3 regions of the Limnohabitans sp. 2KL-27 genome follow, and region 2 is predicted to be linked to each of the others. Evidence: predicted binding sites of a transcription regulator. Region 2 holds the regulator's gene; each other region holds the start of a gene.
What was found. Region 2 encodes sigma-54, which starts transcription at its own class of promoters, with help from an activator protein. Its sites were predicted from a motif close to TGGCANGNAANCTGCTTT; they were not measured.
Positions count from the first base shown of each region.

Region 1 (7,326 bases), on a different contig from region 2:
GAAATCAGTGAAGCCGTTGTTGCCACCAAAGCCGGTTTCGTTGCGAAAGAACAAGAGCATCGCCGCATAGGTCATGGCCTGCGTGATGATGGAAAAGTACACCCCTTTGATGCGAGAACGGAACGCGAAGTAGCCGAAGACAAAGGCGATCAAGCCCGGCACCAGCACCACCAACAACAGAGTCGCCACAAAACTGTCCGATAAGGCCCAATGCCAAGGCAGCTCTTTCCAGTCCAGGAAGACCATGAAATCCGGCAGCTCGCTTTTGTAATTGCCGTCTTGCCCGATCTGGCGCATGAGGTACATGCCCATGACGTAGCCGCCCAAGGCGAAAAACAGACCGTGGCCCAGTGACAAAATACCGGTGTAGCCCCAGATCAAATCCATGGCCAGAGCGCAAATGGCAAAACACATGATCTTGCCGACCAAGGACACCGCAAAGTCGCTCAGGTGCAAGGGGCTGCCCTCGGGCACCAGCAGGTTGAGCACCGGGGCCACCATGCCCACCACGATCAACGCCAGCCCAAAGACAATCCAGGCTTTGCGTCCGAGCACAGGCGCGGGTGTGGGGAATTCGAATGCGTTCATGTTCCTGCTCCAGTTCACGCCTCGGCGCTGCGACCCTTCATCGCGAAGATGCCTTGCGGGCGCTTCTGGATGAAGACGATGATGAACACCAGCACCGCAATTTTGGCCAGCACCGCACCGGTCCAGCCTTCGAGCAGCTTGTTGGCCAAGCCCAGGCCCAAAGCGGCGTACACCGTGCCCGCCAGTTGCCCCACGCCACCCAAAACCACCACCATGAACGAATCCACGATGTAGCTCTGGCCCAAGTCAGGGCCCACATTGCCCACTTGGCTCAGTGCGCAACCGGCCAGTCCTGCGATGCCCGATCCCAATGCAAATGCATAGGTGTCGATGCGGGCGGTGTTGACGCCCATGCACGAGGCCATGGGGCGGTTTTGCGTGACGCCGCGCACGAACAAACCCAACCGGGTTTTGCTGATCAAAAGTGCCACGCCGATCAGCACAGCGGCCGCAAATGCGATGATCAGCACGCGGTTCCAGGGCAGCTGCAAATTGGGCATCAACTGCAGCGATCCGCTCATCCACGACGGGTTTTCCACACCCACGTTTTGCGCGCCAAAAAGGCTGCGCACCCCTTGCATCAGCACCAAACTGATGCCCCAAGTGGCCAGCAAGGTTTCGAGCGGTCTGCCATACAGGTGCTGGATCACGGTGCGCTCCATGACTGCACCGACCAGCGCCGAAGTGAGGAAAGCGATTGGAATGGCCACCACAAGGTAGGCATCAAACGCCTGTGGCCAGTGCTCACGAAACAGGGCTTGCACCACAAATGTGGCGTAAGCGCCAATCATCATCAACTCGCCGTGCGCCATGTTGATGACGCCCATCAGGCCATAGGTGATGGCCAGACCCAGGGCCACCAGCAGCAAGATCGAGCCCAAGCTGGCCCCGGTGAACAAGGTGCCCAAGCGCTCACCCCAGCGCAAGCTGCCCTGCACGGCGGCCAAGGAGTTTTGAATTTGTTGCTTGACCGAAGGCTCCTGCTCTTGGGCCAGTTGTTGGTTGAGCAAGAGCAAGGTTTCGGGTTGTTGGCTGCCAGCCAATTCGCGGGCGGCCAGCAAGCGGTCATTGGGTGCTTCGCTGCTCAGGAGAGCGGCTGCGCGGGCTTGGCGCACCAGGCTTTGCACAGCGGCATCTTTTTCAGCGGCCAAGGCTTTTTCCAGCAAGGGGGCGCGGCTGGCATCGGGCTCTTTGAGCAGCGAGAGTGCAGCTTGTCTGCGCACCTTCACATCCGCACTGAACAACTTGAGAGCGGCCAGGGCCGTGTCGATCTCGCCCCGCAGGCGGTTGTTCAGCATCACCTCTTCGGCATCTGGCGGCACAGGCACGGTTTGCCCTGTGACGGGATCTGTGCCCTGACCATTGCGCACCACCAGAACCTGAGCGTTGGAGATTTTGACGACATCGTCGGCCAAGGCCTGTAAATAGGCCGCGGTTTTTTCATCACCTTGCGCCACGGCTTTGTTCAAAGCCGCGACCCGCGCATCGCTGTCGCCCACCGCAATGCCACGGGCATCGTCCACCGTCAAAGCGTGTGCCGTGGCCATGCCGCACAGCACGCTCGCTATCCACGCGCCTTTCATGATCCATCTGTTCATCGTGTTCATCTCTTCAAATCAAAAGGGGAGGGGCTGCGCCCTCCCCTTTTCTTTCATGGACGCAATCGAAGGATCACTTCTTGGCAGGTTCGTCAGGCTTTTTGTCGTTGCCGGGGATGTAAGGACTCCATGGCTTGGCTTTGACCGGGCCAGGCGTCTTCCACACCACATTGAACTGGCCGTCGGCCTTGATCTCGCCAATGAACACCGACTTGTGCAGGTGGTGATTTTTCTCATCCATCTTGCTGGTGATGCCGCTGGGCGCCTTGAAGGTCTGACCTGCCATCGCTGCGATCACTTTGTCGGTGTCGGTGGTCTTGGCTTTTTCAACCGCCTGCTTCCACATGTTGATGCCGATGTACGTCGCTTCCATCGGATCGTTGGTGAGTGGCTTGTCTTTGTGGCCTGCAATGTTTTTGGCCTTGGCATAAGCCGCCCACTTCTTGGTGAACTCGTCGTTGGCCGGGTTCTTGATGCTCATGAAGTAGTTCCATGCGGCCAAGTGGCCCACCAAAGGCTTGGTGTCCACGCCGCGCAACTCTTCTTCACCCACCGAGAAGGCCACCACGGGAACGTCTTTGGCTTTGAGGCCCGCGTTGCCCAGTTCCTTGTAGAACGGCACGTTGGAGTCGCCGTTGATGGTCGACACCACCGCGGTCTTGCCACCGGCAGAGAATTTCTTCACATCGGCCACGATGGTTTGATAATCGCTGTGACCAAACGGCGTGTATTTTTCATCGATGTCTTTGTCAGCCACGCCTTTGCTTTTGAGGTAAGCCCTCAAGATTTTGTTGGTGGTGCGGGGGTACACGTAATCGGTGCCCAGCAAGACCCAACGCTTGGCCCCGCCGCCTTCTTTGCTCATCAGGTAGTCCACCGCAGGAATCGCTTGCTGGTTGGGCGCCGCACCGGTGTAGAACACGTTTTTGCTCAGTTCTTCACCTTCGTACTGCACTGGGTAAAACAGCAAGCCATTCATTTCTTCGACCACCGGCAGCACCGATTTACGCGACACCGAAGTCCAGCAGCCGAAGATGACCGAAACTTTGTCCTGGCCCAACAGTTGTTTGGTTTTCTCGGCGAACAAAGGCCAGTTGGAGGCCGGGTCCACGATCACGGGCTCGAGTTTTTTGCCCAGCACACCGCCCTTGGCGTTGATCTCATCGATGGCCATGAGCACCGTGTCTTTGAGCACCGTCTCGGAAATCGCCATGGTGCCTGACAAGCTGTGCAGCACGCCGACTTTGATGGTGTTGCCCGCTTGCGCTTGGGCTTGGGTTGCAAAGCTCAGGCTGCCAGCCACAAGGGCGGCGGCGGACGCAAGGGCTTTGAGGTTGCCACGGCGGTTCATCATGAGATCACTCCAATCTGGAAAGTAAGTTGTTCAAGCACAGGCAGATTTGCTGCGCTGCACCAACGCTTGCAATCACCGTGCCAGCCCAAAACCAGGCCCGATGCACCAAGTGTTGGCATGGGTTCCCCATGGTGTTCGCCGGCTCCCTATATAGGGCACACTCTTTGCTTGTATTGACCCATTCGATGCACCAAACCCTTCACCACGCACCAATATGGAACTCACCCCCCGCGAAAAAGACAAGCTGCTGATCTTCACAGCCGGCCTTTTGGCCGAGCGCCGCAAGGCCCGAGGTCTCAAGCTCAATTACCCCGAAGCCATCGCACTGATCAGCGCGGCCGTGATGGAGGGCGCACGCGACGGCAAGACGGTGGCCCAACTCATGAGCGAAGGCCGCACCGTTTTGACGCGCGCCGACGTGATGGAGGGGATCGCCGACATGATCCCCGACATCCAGATAGAAGCCACCTTTCCAGACGGCACCAAATTGGTGACCGTGCACCAACCCATCGTCTGACCCCAATCCGGAGAACCTCATGAGAACAATCGCCTGCATGCTCACATCCGCCATGGCCACTGTCGCCGTGGCACACGAGGGTCACGGCTTGGGCCACAGCACCCATTGGCATGCCACCGACGCGCTCGGTTTTGTGATCGCAGCCGCCTTGGTGGCCTTGGCCGTTTACTTCGGCAAAAAGTGAGGCCCGCATGATCCCCGGTGAATTGTTGATTGACCCCGGCCAGCACGCCCTGAACGTGGGCCGGCGCACCTGCACGTTGGTGGTGCAAAACGCCAGCGACCGCCCCATTCAGGTGGGCTCGCACTACCACTTTGCCGAGACCAATGCGGGCCTGAGCTTTGACCGCGTGGCCGCACGCGGCATGCGCCTGAACATCGCCTCGGGCATGGCGGTGCGCTTTGAGCCAGGCCAGCAACGCACGGTGGAGCTGGTGGACTACGCAGGTGAGCGCCTGGTGTTCGGCTTTCGGGGGCTCACCCAAGGCCCACTCGACGCCAGCCCATCGAAAGGGGGATGACATGGCCCACATGGACAAACGCGCTTATGCCGAGACCTTTGGCCCCACCGTGGGCGACCGGGTGCGCCTGGCCGACACAGGCCTGCTGATCGAAGTGGAGAAAGACTTCACGCTGCAAGCTGGCGGCTACGGTGAAGAGGTCAAATTCGGCGGTGGCAAAACCATCCGCGATGGCATGGCGCAATCACAGCGAACAAACGTCGCCTACGGCTCGGGCCCGGAAGCGCCTGGCGCGATGGACTGCGTGCTGACCAACGCCCTCATCATCGACCACTGGGGCATCGTCAAAGCCGACATCGGTCTGCGCGGCAACCGCATCGCGGCGATTGGCAAAGCGGGCAACCCCGATACGCAGCCTGGGGTAGACATCGTGATTGGGCCCGGCACCGAGATCATCAGTTGCGAAGGCCTGATCGTCACGGCAGGCGGCATCGACTCGCACATCCACTTCATCGCGCCCCAACAGATCGACGAGGCGCTGGCCAGCGGCGTGACCACCATGCTGGGCGGCGGCACAGGCCCGGCCACCGGCACCTTCGCCACCACCTGCACGCCCGGCCCTTGGAACATCGAGCGCATGATGCAGGCGGCAGACGCTTTCCCGATGAACCTGGGCTTTCTGGGCAAAGGCAACGCCAGCCTGCCGGCCTCCTTGCACGAGCAGATCAGCGCGGGCGCGATCGGCATGAAGCTGCACGAGGACTGGGGCACCACACCCGCGGCCATCGACAACTGCCTGAACGTGGCCGAAGAAACCGACACGCAAGTGGCGATCCACACCGACACGCTCAACGAGTCGGGCTTTGTGGAAGACACCGTGGCCGCCTTCAAGGGCCGCACCATCCACACCTTCCACACCGAAGGCGCGGGCGGCGGGCATGCACCCGACATCTTGAAGGTGGTGGGCGAAGCCAATGTGTTGCCATCGTCGACCAACCCCACGCGCCCTTACACCATCAACACGCTCGACGAGCATGTGGACATGCTGATGGTCTGCCACCACCTGGACCCGGCCATTGCCGAAGACCTGGCCTTTGCCGAGAGCCGCATCCGCAAGGAAACCATTGCGGCCGAGGACATCCTGCACGACCTGGGCGCCATCAGCATGATGAGCAGCGACAGCCAGGCCATGGGCCGGGTGGGCGAAGTGATCATCCGCACTTGGCAAACCGCGCACAAAATGAAGCAGCAGCGCGGTAGCCTGCCCGGCGACACCGACCGCCACGACAACGCCCGCGTCAAACGCTACATCGCCAAATACACCATCAACCCGGCCATCGCACACGGCATCAGCCACGAAGTGGGCAGCATCGACGTGGGCAAGTGGGCCGATCTGGTGATCTGGAAGCCGGCCTTCTTTGGCGTCAAGCCCGCCATCGTCATGAAGGGCGGCTTCATCGCACTGGCCGCCATGGGGGACCCGAACGCGTCCATCCCCACCCCTCAACCGGTGCACTACCGCCCCATGTTTGGCAGCTTTGGCGGAGCGCTGTCGCGCGGCTCGCTGACCTTTGTGTCGCAAGCCGGATTGCAAGCGGGCATTGGTGCGCGTTATGGCCTGCAAAAAACCCTGTCCGCCGTGAAGAACATCCGCCAAGTGGGCAAGCGCGACATGATTCACAATGACTACGCGCCCCGCATGGAAGTCGATGCACAAACCTACGCGGTGCGCGCCGACGGCCAGCTGCTGGTGTGCGAACCAGCCAGCAGCCTGCCCATGACGCAACGCTACTTTTTGTTCTGATGCTCCACTGCTCCAAACTCATGCCGCAAGGACGCGGCCTGGCCCGCGTGCTTGTCCAACGCGCCAGCACCATCACCCTGGACTGGGACACCCGCCAAAAGAGCCGCTTTGACGCGACCGACAGCACAGGCCGAGCCCTGGGCGTGTTTTTACCTCGCGGGACAGTGGTGCGCGGCGGCGATGTGCTGGTGGCCGAAGACGGCTCGCTTGTGCGGGTGCAAGCCGCGCCACAAACCGTGCTGCGCATCACCGCTTGCACCGAACACGGCTCGCCCTTTGACCTGACCCGCGCCGCCTACCATCTGGGCAACCGCCATGTGCCCATCGAGCTCCAAACCGACCACCTGAAGATCGAGCCCGACCATGTGCTGGCCGACATGCTGCGCGCCATGCACATGACGGTGGTGGAAGTGGCAGAGCCCTTCGAGCCCGAAAGTGGCGCGTATGGTGACCACGGCGGCCATGCCGGACACACCCATGGACACAGCCATGAACAGGGGCCTGCAGGTCACACGCACGCCCCCCACGCCGAACCCCATGTGCATGGACCGGATGGCCAGCACGAACATGCAGCACCAGCAGCAAAGCCGATGGCAGGCAAGCGCATCGCCATCCCGATCCGCTCCGCTTCTGCGCAACCCCACATACACGGCCCCGGTTGCGGTCATGAGCACTGAGACTGCCGCATCGGGTCTGCTGCAACTGATCTGGCTCGCATCGCCAGCGCTGCCGATTGGTGGTTTCTCCTATTCAGAAGGACTGGAAGCGGCCATCGAGCAAGGCCTGGTGCACAACGAAGCCAGCGCCACCGATTGGGTGGTGGACCAACTGCACCTGACTCAGTCACGCGGGGACATGGCCGTCATGGCTCAGGCCATTGCGGCTTGGCAATGCATGGACACCCAGCGTCTGCAAGCGCTGAACGACTGGGTCACGACCACCCGAGAAACCGCCGAGATGCGCTTGCAATCCGAGCAAATGGGCCGCTCCCTGCTCGACTGGCT
Region 1 is NZ_CXOP01000001.1:115,272-122,597, forward strand. Features, by position in the region: gene urtC (urea ABC transporter permease subunit UrtC) at 1-588, opposite strand, end outside; gene urtB (urea ABC transporter permease subunit UrtB) at 603-2,186, opposite strand; gene urtA (urea ABC transporter substrate-binding protein) at 2,260-3,537, opposite strand; gene ureA (urease subunit gamma) at 3,755-4,057, shown strand; gene LHAB_RS14565 (hypothetical protein) at 4,077-4,241, shown strand; gene LHAB_RS00555 (urease subunit beta) at 4,249-4,578, shown strand; gene ureC (urease subunit alpha) at 4,580-6,322, shown strand; gene ureE (urease accessory protein UreE) at 6,322-6,999, shown strand; gene LHAB_RS00570 (urease accessory protein UreF) at 6,989-7,326, shown strand, end outside.
Region 1: ureA (urease subunit gamma) is a predicted target of sigma-54. The motif match lies at 3,694-3,711, and genes of this name have one in related genera.

Region 2 (7,326 bases):
CAGGCGTTCCAGTATCCCCTGCTTTGTCTGCAGAGGCGTCTGTTGGTGTGCGCTTCAAGCTGCCTTTGATCATGTCAAAGCGGAACAAGCGGCATTCGATGGGGCCGTTCCACATGGGCACGCGGCGCGATTCTTTCAGGCGCATTTTGCTGGGCAGCTTCAGGTCGGGCGTGAGCATCCAGGCGCTCCAGCCGCTGTAGTTTTTCTTCCAGTGGCTGGCCAGTTGGGCAAAGAAGTCGACGCTGTCGTCGCCGTCTTGGGTCTGGGCGGTTTCGCGGTGGTGGCTTGGGGCGGCGGCGCGGGAACTGGCACGAGCATCCGAAAGGGCACCCGGCTGGAAGTTGTCACGCCCGCGCCCGGCCACACCGGCAGCGGCAATGCGCTCGCCATAAGGCGGGTTGAGCAGCATGACGCCGGGGGTCTCGCTGGGGGGCATGCGTTGCAGGGCGTCGCCACCCCGGAACTCGATCACGCCCGACACGCCTGCGCGTTCGGCGTTGCGCTCGGCAAAGTCGACCATGCGAAAGGCCACATCGCTGCCAAAGATCGGCGCGGTGGGTTCGTGTTCGTGGTCGCGGGCTTCTTCGATCAGGCCTTGCCAAACGTGGTTCTGGAAGGGCAGCAGTTTTTCGAAGCCAAAGCGGCGCTGCAAACCGGGCGCGATGCCACAGGCGATTTGCGCTGCTTCGATCGGGATGGTGCCGCTGCCGCAGCACGGGTCGTAAAGGGGGACGGTGGCGTCCCAACCGCTGGCCGCGATCATGGCGGCGGCCAGGGTTTCCTTCAGGGGCGCATCGCCCTTGTCGGTGCGCCAACCGCGCTTGAACAGGGGCTCGCCCGAGGTGTCGATGTACAGCGTGAGGGTTTCGGGTGTGAGGTGGGCGTAGATGCGCACATCGGGCCGTGCTGTGTCCACGCTGGGGCGCTCACCGCGTTTGGCGCGAAAACGGTCGGCCACAGCGTCTTTGATTTTGAGGGCCGCAAAGTTCAGGCTGGTCAGCGGGCTGTGCTGCGCGGTGATGTCGATCTTGAAGGTTTGCTTGGGGGTGAACCAGATTTCCCAGGCCACTTCGCTGGCGGCGTGGTACAGGTCGTTCTCGTTGCGGTAGTCGGTCACCGACAGCTGCACCAGCACACGCTGGGTGAGGCGGCTGTGCAGGTTGATGCGCATGGCATCGCGCCAGGAAGCGCGTGCCATCACGCCGCCGCGGCCGGTCATCAGGTCGTGGCCCGTGAGGCCCGTGATGGCGTGCACTTCGTCGGCCAGGAAGCCCTCGACGCCCGCGGCGCAGGGCATGAACAGGTTCAATGAATTCACTCAGATGCTCTCAAAGGGTTTTGCGCAGGTTCGCAGGGGCGATCTTCAGGGCTTCGCGGTATTTGGCCACGGTGCGGCGTGCGCAGTCGATGCCTTGCTCTTTCAGCATTTCAGACAGCTGGTTGTCCGACAGCGGTTTGGCGGGTTTTTCGGCCGCCACAAACTGTTTGATGAGCGCGCGCACGGCGGTGCTGGATGCAGCGCTGCCGCTGTCGGTGCCCAGGCCTGAGCCAAAGAAATACTTCAGCTCAAAGGTGCCTTGTGGCGTGGACATGTATTTGGCCGTGGTCACGCGGCTGATGGTGGACTCGTGCATGCCCAGCTCGTCGGCGATCTCGCGCAGCACCAAGGGGCGCATGGCCAGCTCGCCGTGCGTCAAGAAGTTTTTTTGCCGCTCCACGATGGCGGTGGACACGCGCAAGATGGTGTCAAAGCGCTGCTGGATGTTCTTGATGAACCAGCGCGCCTCTTGCAGGCGCTGCTGCAGGCCGGCATGGTTGTCGCCCTTGCCGCCGCGCAGGGCGTTGGCATAGATGTCGTGCACGCGCAGTTTGGGCATCACGTCCGGGTTGAGCTGGATGCGGAATTTGGGCGTGGCCGTCTTGCTGGTGTTCACCACCAGCACATCGGGAATGATGATGTTTTGCTCGGCCTGCACAAAGGGGCGGCCGGGCTTGGGTTCGAGTCGGGCGATGAAAGGGATGGCGACTTTGACCACGGCTTCGCTCAGACCGCAGGCCACGGCCAAACGCTTGTAGTCGCGCTTGGCCAACATCTCGAGAGGCTGGGCGCAAATGGCCAGTGCGGCCTGGGCGACTTCGTCATCGGGCGAGTCTTGCAGCCAAGCCTTGATCTGGATGCGCAGGCACTCGGCCAAGTCGCGTGCGCCGACACCCACGGGTTCGAGCGATTGCAGCAAACCCAGCGCTACGGTGAAGCGGTGCACCAGTTCGTCGAGCTGCTCGTAGTCATCGCTGCCCGCAAGACCTGCGGCCAGCTCGGGCAGGGTGTCGGTCAGGTAGCCGTCGTCGTTGAGCGATTCGATCAAAAAGCGCAAGGCGGCGCGGTCCACTTCGGACAAGCGCAGCGACAAGGCCTGGCGGTGCAAAAAGTCGGTCAGGGACCCGCTGCCGCGCGCCAGATCGATGGCGTCGGCGGTTTCTTCGCCGTTGTTTTGGCGCGGTGTGGCGTCGCCGCCCCATTCGCTGTCGTCGGGGCGCATGTCCACGCTGCCATCGCCGTCCCAGCTTTCGGCCACATCGGTCACGGCTTCGTCGCGGGTTTCGCTGGCGTTGTCTTCGCTGCTGCTGGACGTGCTGGCGCTTTCGCTTACCCGGTCGCCCAGGCTGACGTGGGTGTCGGCCTGCTCCAGGCCAAAGGCCTCGGCAGGGGATTCTTCTTCGGCACGTTCCAAAAAGGGGTTGTCGTCCAGCATCTGGTCGACTTCTTGGGACAGCTCCAGGGTAGACAGCTGGAGCAGGCGAATCGATTGTTGCAGCTGGGGCGTGAGCGCCAGGTGCTGGGACATGCGAAGCGACAGGCCTGGCTTCATGGCTGCGCTTTCAAGTCGAGAACAGAGTGGGTGTTCATCACATCCTGAAGTGTTCGCCCAAGTACACCCGGCGCACATCGGCGTTGGTCACGATCTCGTCGGGCGTACCTTCAGCCAGCACGCGGCCTTCGCTGATGATGTAGGCGTGGTCGCAAATGCCCAGCGTCTCGCGCACGTTGTGGTCGGTGATGAGCACGCCAATGCCGCGCTGCTTGAGGAAGGCGATGATGCGCTGGATCTCGATCACGGCGATGGGGTCGATGCCTGCAAATGGCTCGTCCAAAAGGATGAAGCGCGGGTCGGTGGCCAAGGCGCGAGCAATCTCGACCCGGCGGCGTTCACCCCCCGACAGCGCCACCGCAGGCGAGTCGCGCAGGTGGTCGACCCGCAAATCGCCCAGCAATTCGGTCAGGCGTTTTTCGATGTCGGCTGACGACAAACCTTGGCCCTGGTCGTTGGTTTGCAGCTCCAAAATGGCACGCACGTTCTCGGCCACCGTGAGCTTGCGGAAGATGGACGCTTCTTGCGGCAGGTAGGACAAGCCCATGCGCGAGCGCTTGTGGATGGGCATGCGGGTGACGTCTTGGCCGTCGATCAGGATTTGCCCGCCATCGGCCCGCACCAAGCCCACGATCATGTAAAACGAGGTGGTTTTGCCAGCGCCGTTGGGGCCGAGCAGGCCAACGACCTCGCCCTTGTCCACTTGCACCGACACGTCATGCACCACTTTGCGGCTGCCATAGGCTTTTTGCAGGTGGTGGGCTTCTAGGCGGCTGGTGACCACAGGCTCGCTCATGGTTTCTTGCCCTCACCGGTGCCGGGGCTGACCCGCAGGGCCGGTATGTTGGCTGTGGGTGCAACTGGCGTGGTGGCGGGGTTGGTTTTTCGGGGGGTGAGCACGGCCCGCACGCGTTGGTCGCGGGGGTCTGTGGCTTTGGCACCCGGGGCGGGGCGGTCCACGGTCATCACCTCGGTGGTGTTGTTGAACACGATTTTCTGGCCGTTGATCTGATCGGCCAGCACCGTGCCACGCAAAATCCGCACTTCGGCCCGCTGGATCAAGGTCACGACGTCGGCTTGGCTGTCGTAGATGGCCATTTCGCCCTCACCTTCGGTGAATTCGTCCACGCCTTCACGCTTTTGCCGAAAGAACACCCGCTCATTGGGGGCAGCCCAGACGTGGGCGATTTGTTGGCCTTCTTTGTCTTGCTGCACTTCCATGCGTGCACCGCGCAGCACCATGGTGCCTTTGAGGGCCACCACCTGACCCGTGAAGATGGTGAGCAATTTGTTCTCGTCATGGCGCATGGCATCGGCCTCAATGCGCATGGGTTTGTCCCTGTCGGCTTTCTCGGCCCAGGCAGGCATGCTGAACAAGCTCAACCCTGAGGCGAGGAGGCCAATGACGCGAAGGGTTTTCATTGAGGGCATGAATCTTGCTGAGAACAGATTTTGATTGTAGGCGCAAGCCAGGCTGTATCGGCATCGGCGGGCGGCTTGTGGCGTAAAAAAACCCGCACAGACCTGGGTCTGGCGGGTTGGCTCCAAAGCCGACCCCTGTTGGGGTGGAGGTCTCAGCTTTGTTTTTTGGCGGCGGCTGTGTTGCCGGAGCCGCTGCGCGACTGGGCGATCAGGGATTCAGCGACTTTCAAAGCCCGGTCCATGCTGCCAGCCAGCGTGCCATCGATGTAGTAACGCCCAGCCACGCCCAGTGAGGGCACCCCTTCCACCTTGAAGTCGTTTTGCAGTTGCACCGCCCGCTTTTGCTTGGCGGCCACACCAAAGGATTTGTAGACCTCGTTGAATTTCGCTTTGTCCACGCCCTGCTTTTCGGCCCAGGCCAAAACGCTGGCATCGGTGTTGAGCATCAACTTCTCGACATGGATGGCGGCAAACACCTTGGGGTGCAGCGTTTCCATCAGGTTCATGGCTTCGATCGTGAAAAACAGACGTTGCTGGGGGGCAAAGTCGTCGCGGAAAGACACGGGAATCCTGCGCACCAGCACGTCTTTCGGTGCGTTTTTGGCCCATTGGGCAAAGCTGGGCTCAAAAGCATTGCAATGCGGGCAGCTGTACCAGAAAAATTCGATGACTTCGATTTTGCCTGCACCGGCCTCAGTGGCCACGGGGCGCTCCAGTGTCAAAAAGTCTTTGCCGGACTTGAACAGGGCCGCTTGGGCCCAGGCCAAAGGGGTGCTCAGCCAAGCGCTGGCAGTGAGCAAAGCGGAAGAGAAGAGGCGGCGTTTCATGGTCGTGCTCCAAATGAGGGGGGTTCGGGTTCAGCGTTGAACTCGAACCAAGGTGTTGTCAATGCCGCTGCCTTCAAGGCGGCTGCGGATGCGTTCTGCGGCGGCTTTGTCTGCAAAGGGCCCCAAGCGTACGCGATACACGGTGCGTCCGGCTTGATCCCGCTCAGAAACCTTGGCATCCAGCCCCATTAAGGCCAGTTTGGCTTTTTGGGCGTCGGCATCGTTGCTGGTCCGGTAGGCGCCCACCTGGATCACATAGTCAAAGGGGTCGGCGGCGTTGGCTGGCGCAGCGGGGGTGCTCAGCCCTGATTTGGTCTTGGCCAAATCGCCCAACGGATCGGCGGTGACGGCCGGAAGTAGTTCGGCTTTGGGCGCTTCGGGGGCGGTTTTGCCCACCAGACCTGGGGCGGTTTTGTCGGTGCCTGCGTCGGGTGCGGGTGCTGCGGGTGCGGCCGGGGCCTCAGCCGGTGGTTTGGGTTGGAACACGCTGTTCGGGTTCCAGTCCTTGTTTTTTTCGGTTTCTTGCGCGTCCTGGTCGTTGGTGCGGGGCTGGTTCTTGTTGGAGAACGGCGTGGGCACCTTGGTCACATAAATGGCCACGGCCAAGGCCACGCCCAGACCCAGCACCAAGCCAATGATGAAACCCAAAAAAGTACCGCCGCGTTGGCTGTGGAGTTGCATGAGCCGTCCCTTTACATTTTTTGTGGGGCTGACACGCCCAACACATGAAGGCCGTTGCGCAGCACCTGTGCGGTGGCCGCGACCAGCGCCAAACGCGCCTTTTTGACCGCTTCGTCGTCCACCAAAATGCGCTCGGCGTCGTAGTAGCTGTGGTAGAGCGACGCCAGGTCGCGCAGGTAAAACGTCACGTCGTGCGGCGCAAAGTCGGTGGCGGCAGACGTCAGCATCTCAGGGTATTTGGCCAGGGCCAGCATCAGCGCGTGGGCTTGCGGGCTTTGCAGCGGCGACAGATCGGCTTGGGCCAGCGAAGTCACATCACCCCCATACTTGTCTTTCCATGCGGCCAGCACCGAGCAAATGCGGGCATGGGCGTATTGCACGTAATACACCGGGTTGTCGTTGTTTTGCGCCAGGGCCAGGTCGATGTCGAAGATGTATTCGGTGTCGGGCTTGCGCGACAGCAAGAAGAAACGCACCGCGTCCTTGCTGGTCCATTCGATCAGGTCGCGCAGCGTGACGTAGCTTCCTGCCCGCTTGGAGATCTTGACCTCCTCGCCGCCACGCATCACGCGCACCATGGTGTGCAACACGTAGTCGGGGTAGCCCTCGGGGATGCCGACATTGGCCGCTTGCAAACCTGCGCGCACGCGGGCGATGGTGCCGTGGTGGTCGGTGCCCTGGATGTTCACCACGCGCGTGAAGCCACGCTCCCACTTGCTGATGTGGTACGCCACGTCGGGCACAAAGTAAGTGTAGGTGCCGTCGCCCTTGCGCATGACGCGGTCTTTGTCGTCGCCGTAATCGGTGGATTGGAGCCACAGCGCGCCGTCTTGCTCATAGGTCTTGCCCGCGTCTTTGAGCTTTTGCACCGCCGCATCGACCTTGCCGCTGGTGTACAGGCTCGACTCCAGGTAGTAGTTGTCAAAGCGCACGTCAAAGGCCTTGAGGTCCAGGTCCTGTTCGTGGCGAAGGTAGGCCACGGCAAATTGGCGCATGCCGTCCAGGTCATTCACATCGCCACTGGCAGTGAACTCGCGGTCATCCGACTTGACCGTCTTTTGGGCCAGAAAGTCGTTGGCGATGTCCTGGATGTAGTCGCCGTTGTACGCGGCCTCGGGCCATTCGGCATCGCCCGGCTTGAAGCCTTTGGCACGCAGCTGGGTGGAGTTGGCCAGGGTGCCAATCTGCACGCCCGCATCGTTGTAATAAAACTCGCGGTAGACCTGCTGGCCTTGCGTGGCCAGCAGGTTGCAGATGGCGTCGCCCAAAGCCGCTTGGCGGCCATGGCCCACGTGCAGCGGGCCCGTTGGGTTGGCCGACACGAACTCGACCAGCACTTTGCCGGGTTGGGCCGCTTGCTCGCCAAAGCATTGCGCCGCTTGCAGCACCTCGTGCACCACGGCCTGCTTGGCGGCGTTTTTGAGACGGATGTTGATGAAGCCTGGGCCGGCCAGCTCGATGGCATCGACCCAGCGCTCGAAAGCGGGGGTGGACAACAAGGCTGCGCGCAAGGCTTCGCCCAGCTG
Region 2 is NZ_CXOP01000002.1:31,039-38,364, reverse strand. Features, by position in the region: gene LHAB_RS02805 (THUMP domain-containing class I SAM-dependent RNA methyltransferase) at 1-1,318, opposite strand, end outside; gene LHAB_RS02800 (RNA polymerase factor sigma-54) at 1,329-2,870, opposite strand; gene lptB (LPS export ABC transporter ATP-binding protein) at 2,908-3,666, opposite strand; gene lptA (lipopolysaccharide transport periplasmic protein LptA) at 3,663-4,292, opposite strand; gene LHAB_RS02785 (thiol:disulfide interchange protein DsbA/DsbL) at 4,445-5,119, opposite strand; gene LHAB_RS02780 (SPOR domain-containing protein) at 5,150-5,800, opposite strand; gene argS (arginine--tRNA ligase) at 5,812-7,326, opposite strand, start outside.

Region 3 (7,326 bases), 460 kb from region 2:
CCGGTGCTGGACAAACTGGCCCAGGACCTGTCCGATGCGCTCAAGCAGCCCGATGTGGTACAAAAGATGAACGAGTTGGGCAGCACCGTGGTGGGCAACAAACCCGATGAGTTCCGACAGTTTGTGGGTCGCCAGATCGAGTTGTGGGCCGAGGGTGTGAAGATCTCTGGCGCCACCGTGGACTGAGTCATGGCGGCTTTGGGCAACTTTGCGCCTTCGGGTGATTACGCGTTTCCCTACCGCGATCTGGTGGGCACGCAGGTGCTGGTGACCGGTGGACGCGGCACCTTGGGCGCGGCCATCAGCCGGGGGTTTGCCTCTTTGGGAGCGCAGGTCTGGTGCGTGGACCGGTCCCCGATAGCGGCGGATGAACACGATCCGCGCATCACTCACCGCGTGGCCGATGTGCGTGACCGCGCTTCATTGCAGGCGGTGCAAGCCGAATTGGCGCAGACGGCGGGCCTGGATGTGCTGGTGAATGCGCACGGCCTGCAGATTCGCTCGGACTTTGCGGGCTGTGACGAAGAGACCTGGATGACCCTGACCGATGTGAATCTGAATGGGGTTTACCGCAGCTGCCAGGTCTTTGGCGAGCCCATGCGCAGCCGGGGGGGTGCGATCGTGAACATCGGCAGCGTCAACGGGGTGGTGGTATCGGGCAAGGGCACGCCCTACGGCATTCAGAAAGCGGCCGTCTCGCACATGACCAAGGTGCTGGCGGTGGAGTGGGCTCCATGGGTGCGTGTGAATGCGGTGGCCCCCACAGCGATTCCCTCGGGCATGACGCAGGACTTGTTTGCGAACCCGGATTACGTGCGCACCAAGACGCAAAGCATTCCGCTCAAGCGCACCGGCACCGAAGAAGACATCGTGCACGCGGTGATGTTTTTGGCTTCGTCCGCCTCGGGTCTGGTCACGGGCCACACCCTGATGATGGACGGGGGCTTGTCCTTGGTTTGAGGCGGTTGTCGGGTGGCGCCCTCAGGCGCCTTCAGCGCAGGCCCCTCTCACTGCCCTTGCAGCACCCGCCGGTACTGCAGGCCCTCGGCCACATGCACCGAAGCGATGGTGTCGCTGCCTGCCAGATCGGCGATGGTGCGGGCCACTTTCAGGCTGCGGTGTACGCTGCGCCCGCTCCAGCCCAGCTTGGCGGCGGCTTTTTGCAGCAAGGTGGTGGCGCTGTCGCCCAGACGAGAATGGGTGTCGATGGCCTGACCTTGCAGCGCCGCGTTGGTGCAGCCCTGACGGGCCAAAGCCCGTTCACGGGCGACCAGACTTCTGGCAGCAATGGTCTCTGTGCTTTCTCCGGGCGGCGCGTTCAGCAGGTCTTGCGCGGCCAGGCTGGGCACTTCGATGTGCAAATCGATCCGGTCGAGCAGCGGGCCGCTGAGCTTGCCTTGGTAGCGGCTGACCTGGTCGGGAGAGCAGCGGCAGGTTCGTGTGGCGCTGCCCAGGTAGCCGCAGGGGCAGGGGTTCATGGCGGCGATCAGCTGAAAGCGTGCTGGAAACTCGGCTCGCCGAGCTGCCCGGGCGATGGTGATGGTGCCGGTTTCCAGTGGCTCGCGCAGGGCCTCCAAAGCGGCGCGGGGGAATTCGGGCAGTTCGTCCAGAAACAGCACCCCATGGTGCGCCAATGAAATTTCGCCTGGCCGGGGCGGCGAGCCGCCACCGACCAAAGCCACCGCACTGGCCGAGTGGTGGGGCTGGGCGGTAGGGCGTTGCGCCCAGCGGGCCAGGTCGAAGCGCCCAGCCAGACTGGCCACCGCCGCCGACTCCAGCGCATCCTCAATGGACATGGGCGGCAGCAAGCCCGCAAAACGCTGCGCCAGCATGGATTTGCCCGAGCCTGGCGGGCCGACCATGAGCAGCGAATGGCCGCCTGCGGCGGCGATCTCCAGCACGCGTTTGACGCCCGCTTGGCCTTTCACATCGGCCAGATTGGCATAGCTCGGCGGCAGGTGGGGGGTGGAAGCGGCCATGCGTGCCCAGCCCTCGCCTGGCTCTGGCGGAGGCTCGTTCGAGGGGGGCAGAAATTGTTGCACCACATCGAGCAAATGCCGGGCACGAAAGACTTCGGCGTCGGGCGCGAGGGCGGCTTCTTCGGCGCTGCCTGGCGGCAACACCAGCCGGGTGCGCACTTGCTGTTGGCGCAGCGCCAGGCTCATGGCCAGTGCGCCGCGAACCGCGCGCAACTCGCCCGACAGCGACAACTCGCCCGCGAATTCGTAGCCACCGAGCTGGCTGGCATCGATCTGCCCGCTGGCGGCCAAGATGCCCAGCGCGATCGGCAAGTCCAGTCGTCCGGAGTCTTTGGGCAGGTCCGCCGGGGCCAGGTTGACGGTGATGCGTTTGTTGTGCGGAAAGTCCAGTCCGCTGTTTTGCAAGGCCGATCGCACGCGCTCGCGGGCTTCCTTGACCTCGACATCGGCCAAGCCCACCAAGGTGAAGCTGGGCAAGCCATTGGCCAAATGCACCTCAACGGTGACTGCGGGCGCCTGCAGCCCGACCAAGGCACGGCTGTGCACCAAACTGAGACTCATACCCTCTCCCTGCCCCATGCTGGTGCATGGTGTGTGTCCGTGCACGCAGACCGAGCGCACCGAACTTGTTTGAATGCCATTCAATCATGCACAGAGTGAGAACGCACTGGTAATTGCCCTTGGTGAGGGGGTAAGAACAAGGTTGGCACGCTATCTGCATGTGGTGCTTGTCCTTTCTTCACTTTTTTGGAGTTCCCCATGAAAAAAATCCTCGTTCCTTCCCTGATCGCCCTGGCATTGGGCTCCGTGAGCGGCTTGGCCCAAGCCCAAGCAGCAGCCCCTGCGAGCAGCGTGTCGTTCAACGTCGGCGTGACCACCGATTACCGTTACCGCGGCATTTCTCAGTCGCGTCTGCAGCCCGCCTTGCAAGGTGGTGTGGATTACGCAGACAAGAGCGGTTTTTATGTGGGTGCTTGGGGTTCGACCATCAAGTGGATCAAGGATTCCGGCGCCAGCAAAGGGACGACCGAAGTGGACCTGTATGGTGGCTTCAAAGGCGCTGCAGGCGATGTGTCTTATGACGTGGGTGTTTTGCGTTACCAGTACTTTGGCAACACGCTGGGTGCGGTGGCGAATTATGCAAATGCCAACACCACAGAGGTGTATGGCGCAGTGACCTACAACGTGTTCACAGCCAAGTACTCGCACGCCTTGACCAACACATTTGGCAACGTCAACAGCAAAAACAGTTACTACCTCGATTTGAGCGCCACGTTCGATCTGGGCAACGGTTTTACGCTGACGCCACACGTGGGTCGTCAGATGATCAACAACACACCCTTGGCCACGTACAACGACTACTCACTCACTTTGGGTAAAGATTTGGGTAATGGTTTGAGCGCTTCTGCGATGGCCGTGAGCACCAATGCCGACACAGGACCTTACACGTTGGCTGGCAAATACAACGGCAAAGATGCGCTGGTCGTCGGCCTGAAATACGCCTTCTGATCCCCGAACACTCACACAAGGAGCCATCATGAAACTGGTGACCGCCATCATCAAACCCTTCAAGCTGGACGAGGTGCGTGAAGCACTTTCGGGCATCGGCGTGCAGGGCATCACCGTGACCGAAGTCAAAGGCTTCGGTCGTCAAAAAGGCCACACCGAGCTGTACCGCGGTGCGGAATACGTGGTCGACTTTTTGCCCAAAGTGAAGATCGAAGCCGCTGTGTCCGACGAACTCGTCGAGCGCGTGATCGAAGCCATCGAAGCCGGTGCCCGCACCGGCAAGATTGGCGACGGCAAGATCTTTGTGTACGACCTCGAACAAGTGGTTCGCATCCGCACCGGTGAAACCGGCGCTGAAGCCCTTTGATGGACCAGAAAGAGAGCCAAAAATGAAAAAATTACTCGCTACCTTGGCCTTGGGCCTGAGTCTGGGTTTGGGTGTGTTCGCTGCGGCGTCCGTTGCCCAAGCTCAAACCGCCCCCGCTGCCGTGACGGCCCCTGCCGCAGAGGCCAAACCGGTCGATGCAGCACCGGCACCTGCAGCCCCTGCTGCTGCAACGCCCGCTGCGGCCGAAGCCACGCCAGCGCCCGTGCCCAACAAGGGTGACATTGCCTGGATGATGGTCTCCACCATCTTGGTAATCCTGATGGTCATTCCGGGCCTGGCCCTGTTCTACGGCGGCTTGGTGCGCAGCAAAAACATGCTGTCTGTGCTGATGCAAGTCGTGGTCACCTTCTCCATGATCACGGTGTTGTGGTTCATCTATGGCTACAGCCTGGCGTTCACCGAAGGCAATGCTTTCATCGGTGGTTTTGACCGCCTGTTCATGAAAGGCATCTGGGACAACGCCGCGGGCACTTTTGCCAACGCGGCCACCTTCAGCAAGGGCGTGGTCATTCCTGAAATCACCTTTGCAGCCTTCCAGGCCACGTTCGCAGGCATCACCTGTGCCCTGATCGTGGGTGCATTCGCTGAGCGCATCAAGTTCTCTGCTGTGCTTGCCTTCATGGTGCTGTGGTTCACTTTCAGCTACCTGCCAGTCGCGCACATGGTCTGGTTCTGGATGGGCCCTGACGCCTACACCGCCAAGGAAGTGGCCGACGAAATGACCAGCAAAGCCGGTCTGATCTGGCAGTGGGGTGCATTGGACTTCGCAGGCGGTACTGTGGTGCACATCAACGCTGCTGTGGCCGGTCTGGTGGGTGCCTTCATGGTGGGCAAGCGCGTGGGTTATGGCCGTGAAGCCATGGCCCCCCACAGCCTGACTTTGACCATGGTGGGTGCGTCCTTGCTGTGGGTGGGTTGGTTCGGTTTCAACGCCGGCTCGGCTCTGGAAGCCAACGGTTTTGCAGCCCTGGCCTTCATCAACACCCTGGTCGCGACAGCTGGTGCGGTGCTGGCCTGGTGCGTGGGTGAAGCCCTGATGCGCGGCAAAGCCTCCATGCTGGGCGCCGCTTCGGGTGCGGTGGCCGGCCTGGTCGCCATCACGCCAGCCGCAGGCAACGTGGGCATCGGTGGTGGTCTGGTGATCGGCATCGTGGCAGGCTTTGCTTGCCTGTGGGGTGTGAACGGTCTGAAGAAGATGCTGGGTGCAGACGACTCTTTGGACGTGTTCGGTGTGCACGGTGTGGGCGGTATCGTCGGCGCCTTGTTGACCGGTGTGTTCAACTCCCCCGCCCTGGGTGGCCCCAGCGCTGTGGGTGACTGGGTCACCGTGGCCATGGTGGCACCCGACGCTTACTCCATCGCTTCGCAAGTGTGGATCCAAACCAAAGCCGTGCTGCTGACCATTGTCTGGTCGGGTGTGGTCTCTCTCGTCGCCTTCAAGATCGTGGACCTGACCATTGGTCTGCGCGTCACGGAAGAAGAAGAGCGCGAAGGTCTGGACATTTCCTCACACGGCGAGTCGGCCTACCACGGCTAAAAGCCGGACACCGCAAGCCCAATGGCAAGCGGTGGCGCAAGCCACCCCTTGTTCAACTTGACTCCAGCCCGCAGCGCTTCGGTTCTGCGGGCTGTTTCATTGGGGGGTTCGCAATTGGAGGGGATTGATCGAGGTACGTTCCTGGTTGGATCCCACCGGGGCGCTGGGTGCTCGGGCACAATGGTTTTCATGAATCCACCTGCTTTGTCGACACCCCACTGGACCGCCCTCACCAAAGAGCCTGACGGTCTGGGCGAGTCGCCTTTTTGGCATCCGCAGGAGCGGCGCCTGTATTGGGTCGACATTCCCGGGCGGCGCATCGCCCGGGTGGCCGTGGATGGCTTGCAAGCCCAAGGCCCGGTCGAGTACTGGCCGTTGACGCAAGAGCCTGGCTGCATTGCGCCTGTGCAAGGGGATGAGCAAGGCGGCGGTCTGGTCATGGCCTTGCGCGATGGCATCTATCTGGCCCGCGAGTGGGGCGGTCCCTTGCAGTTGCTGGCGGCAGCGCCCTACGACACCGCCAAACAACGCTTCAACGACGGCAAGTGCGACGCCCAAGGCCGCTTTTGGGCGGGCAGCCTGTGCGAGCCCAAAGACCATGCACTGGGCGCGCTGTACATGCTGGACGGCCAAGGCTTGCACGCCATGGTGGGCGGCACGAAAGACGGGGCCCATGATGGCGTGGTGACCGCCAATGGCCTGGCCTGGTCACCCGACGGCCGCACCGCCTACTGGGCCGACACCGCCGCACACCAGGTGCGCGCTTTTGACTTTGACGCCGCCAGCGGCCAACTCACCCACGCTCGCGTGTTCTACCAAGCCAACCCCAAACCCGCAGGCTGGGCCTGGGGCAGTGCCGCGCCCTACGGCGGCCGGCCCGACGGCGCAGCGGTGGACGCCGAGGGCTGCTACTGGTCCGCCCAATACGAAGGCGGGCGCCTGCTGCGCATTTCACCCAAAGGGCAGGTGCTGGCCGAAGTGCCCACTCCGGCGCTGTGCCCCACCATGCCCTGCTTTGGCGGCGCGGACTTGAAAACTTTATTCATCACTACCGCCCGGCATGGCCGCAGTGAGCAAGAGCTGGCGCAGTACCCCGGTTCGGGGGGCGTGTGGGCGATGCGGGTGGAAGTGGCGGGGGTGGGGGTGAATGCCTATCGGGGCTGAGCCGCGCAATTTCCCACAACCTGCCCGTTCAAAAAATTCACGCACGCGTCAAAGCGTGGGCGTTACCATCCTTGCCCATGGAAGCTCAACTCAATTCCCTCACCGATGCCGTGCGCCAGGCGGGTGCGGATGGCCGTATGCTGCGTTTGCGCGGCGGCGGCAGCAAAGATTTTTGGGGCCAAAGCCTCACGGGTGAGGTGCTGGACACCCGGGCCTACCGGGGCATCGTCAGTTACGAGCCCAGCGAGTTGGTGGTGACGGTGCGCTGCGGCACGCCGCTGGCCGAGCTGGAAGCGGTCTTGGCCGAAAAAGGCCAGTGCCTGGCGTTTGAGCCGCCGCATTTCGGACCCGATGCGACGGTGGGCGGCATGGTGGCCGCAGGTTTGAGTGGCCCGGCCCGCGCCACGGTGGGCGCTGTGCGCGATTACGTGTTGGGCGCCCGCTTCATCAATGGTTTGGGCGAGCACCTGACCTTTGGCGGTCAGGTCATGAAAAACGTGGCCGGCTACGACGTGAGCCGCCTCATGGCCGGCAGCTGGGGCACGCTGGGCCTGATCACCGAGGTCAGCCTCAAGGTCTTGCCCGTGGCCCCTGCCGAAGCGACGCTGATGATTGCCGGCTTGGCACAAGGCCCGGCGCTCGATCTGTTGCACCGCTGGGGTGGCCAGCCGCTGCCCTTGAATGCCAGCGCCTGGGTGCGCGACCCGACCGCACAGCCGGTGGCCGACTATTTGTTTGTGCGTCTGCGC
Region 3 is NZ_CXOP01000002.1:495,022-502,347, forward strand. Features, by position in the region: gene LHAB_RS04960 (Bug family tripartite tricarboxylate transporter substrate binding protein) at 1-186, shown strand, start outside; gene LHAB_RS04965 (SDR family NAD(P)-dependent oxidoreductase) at 190-960, shown strand; gene LHAB_RS04970 (YifB family Mg chelatase-like AAA ATPase) at 1,008-2,540, opposite strand; gene LHAB_RS04975 (TorF family putative porin) at 2,739-3,488, shown strand; gene glnK (P-II family nitrogen regulator) at 3,517-3,855, shown strand; gene LHAB_RS04985 (ammonium transporter) at 3,878-5,413, shown strand; gene LHAB_RS04990 (SMP-30/gluconolactonase/LRE family protein) at 5,603-6,577, shown strand; gene glcE (glycolate oxidase subunit GlcE) at 6,655-7,326, shown strand, end outside.
Region 3: LHAB_RS04975 (TorF family putative porin) is a predicted target of sigma-54. The motif match lies at 2,684-2,701, and genes of this name have one in related genera.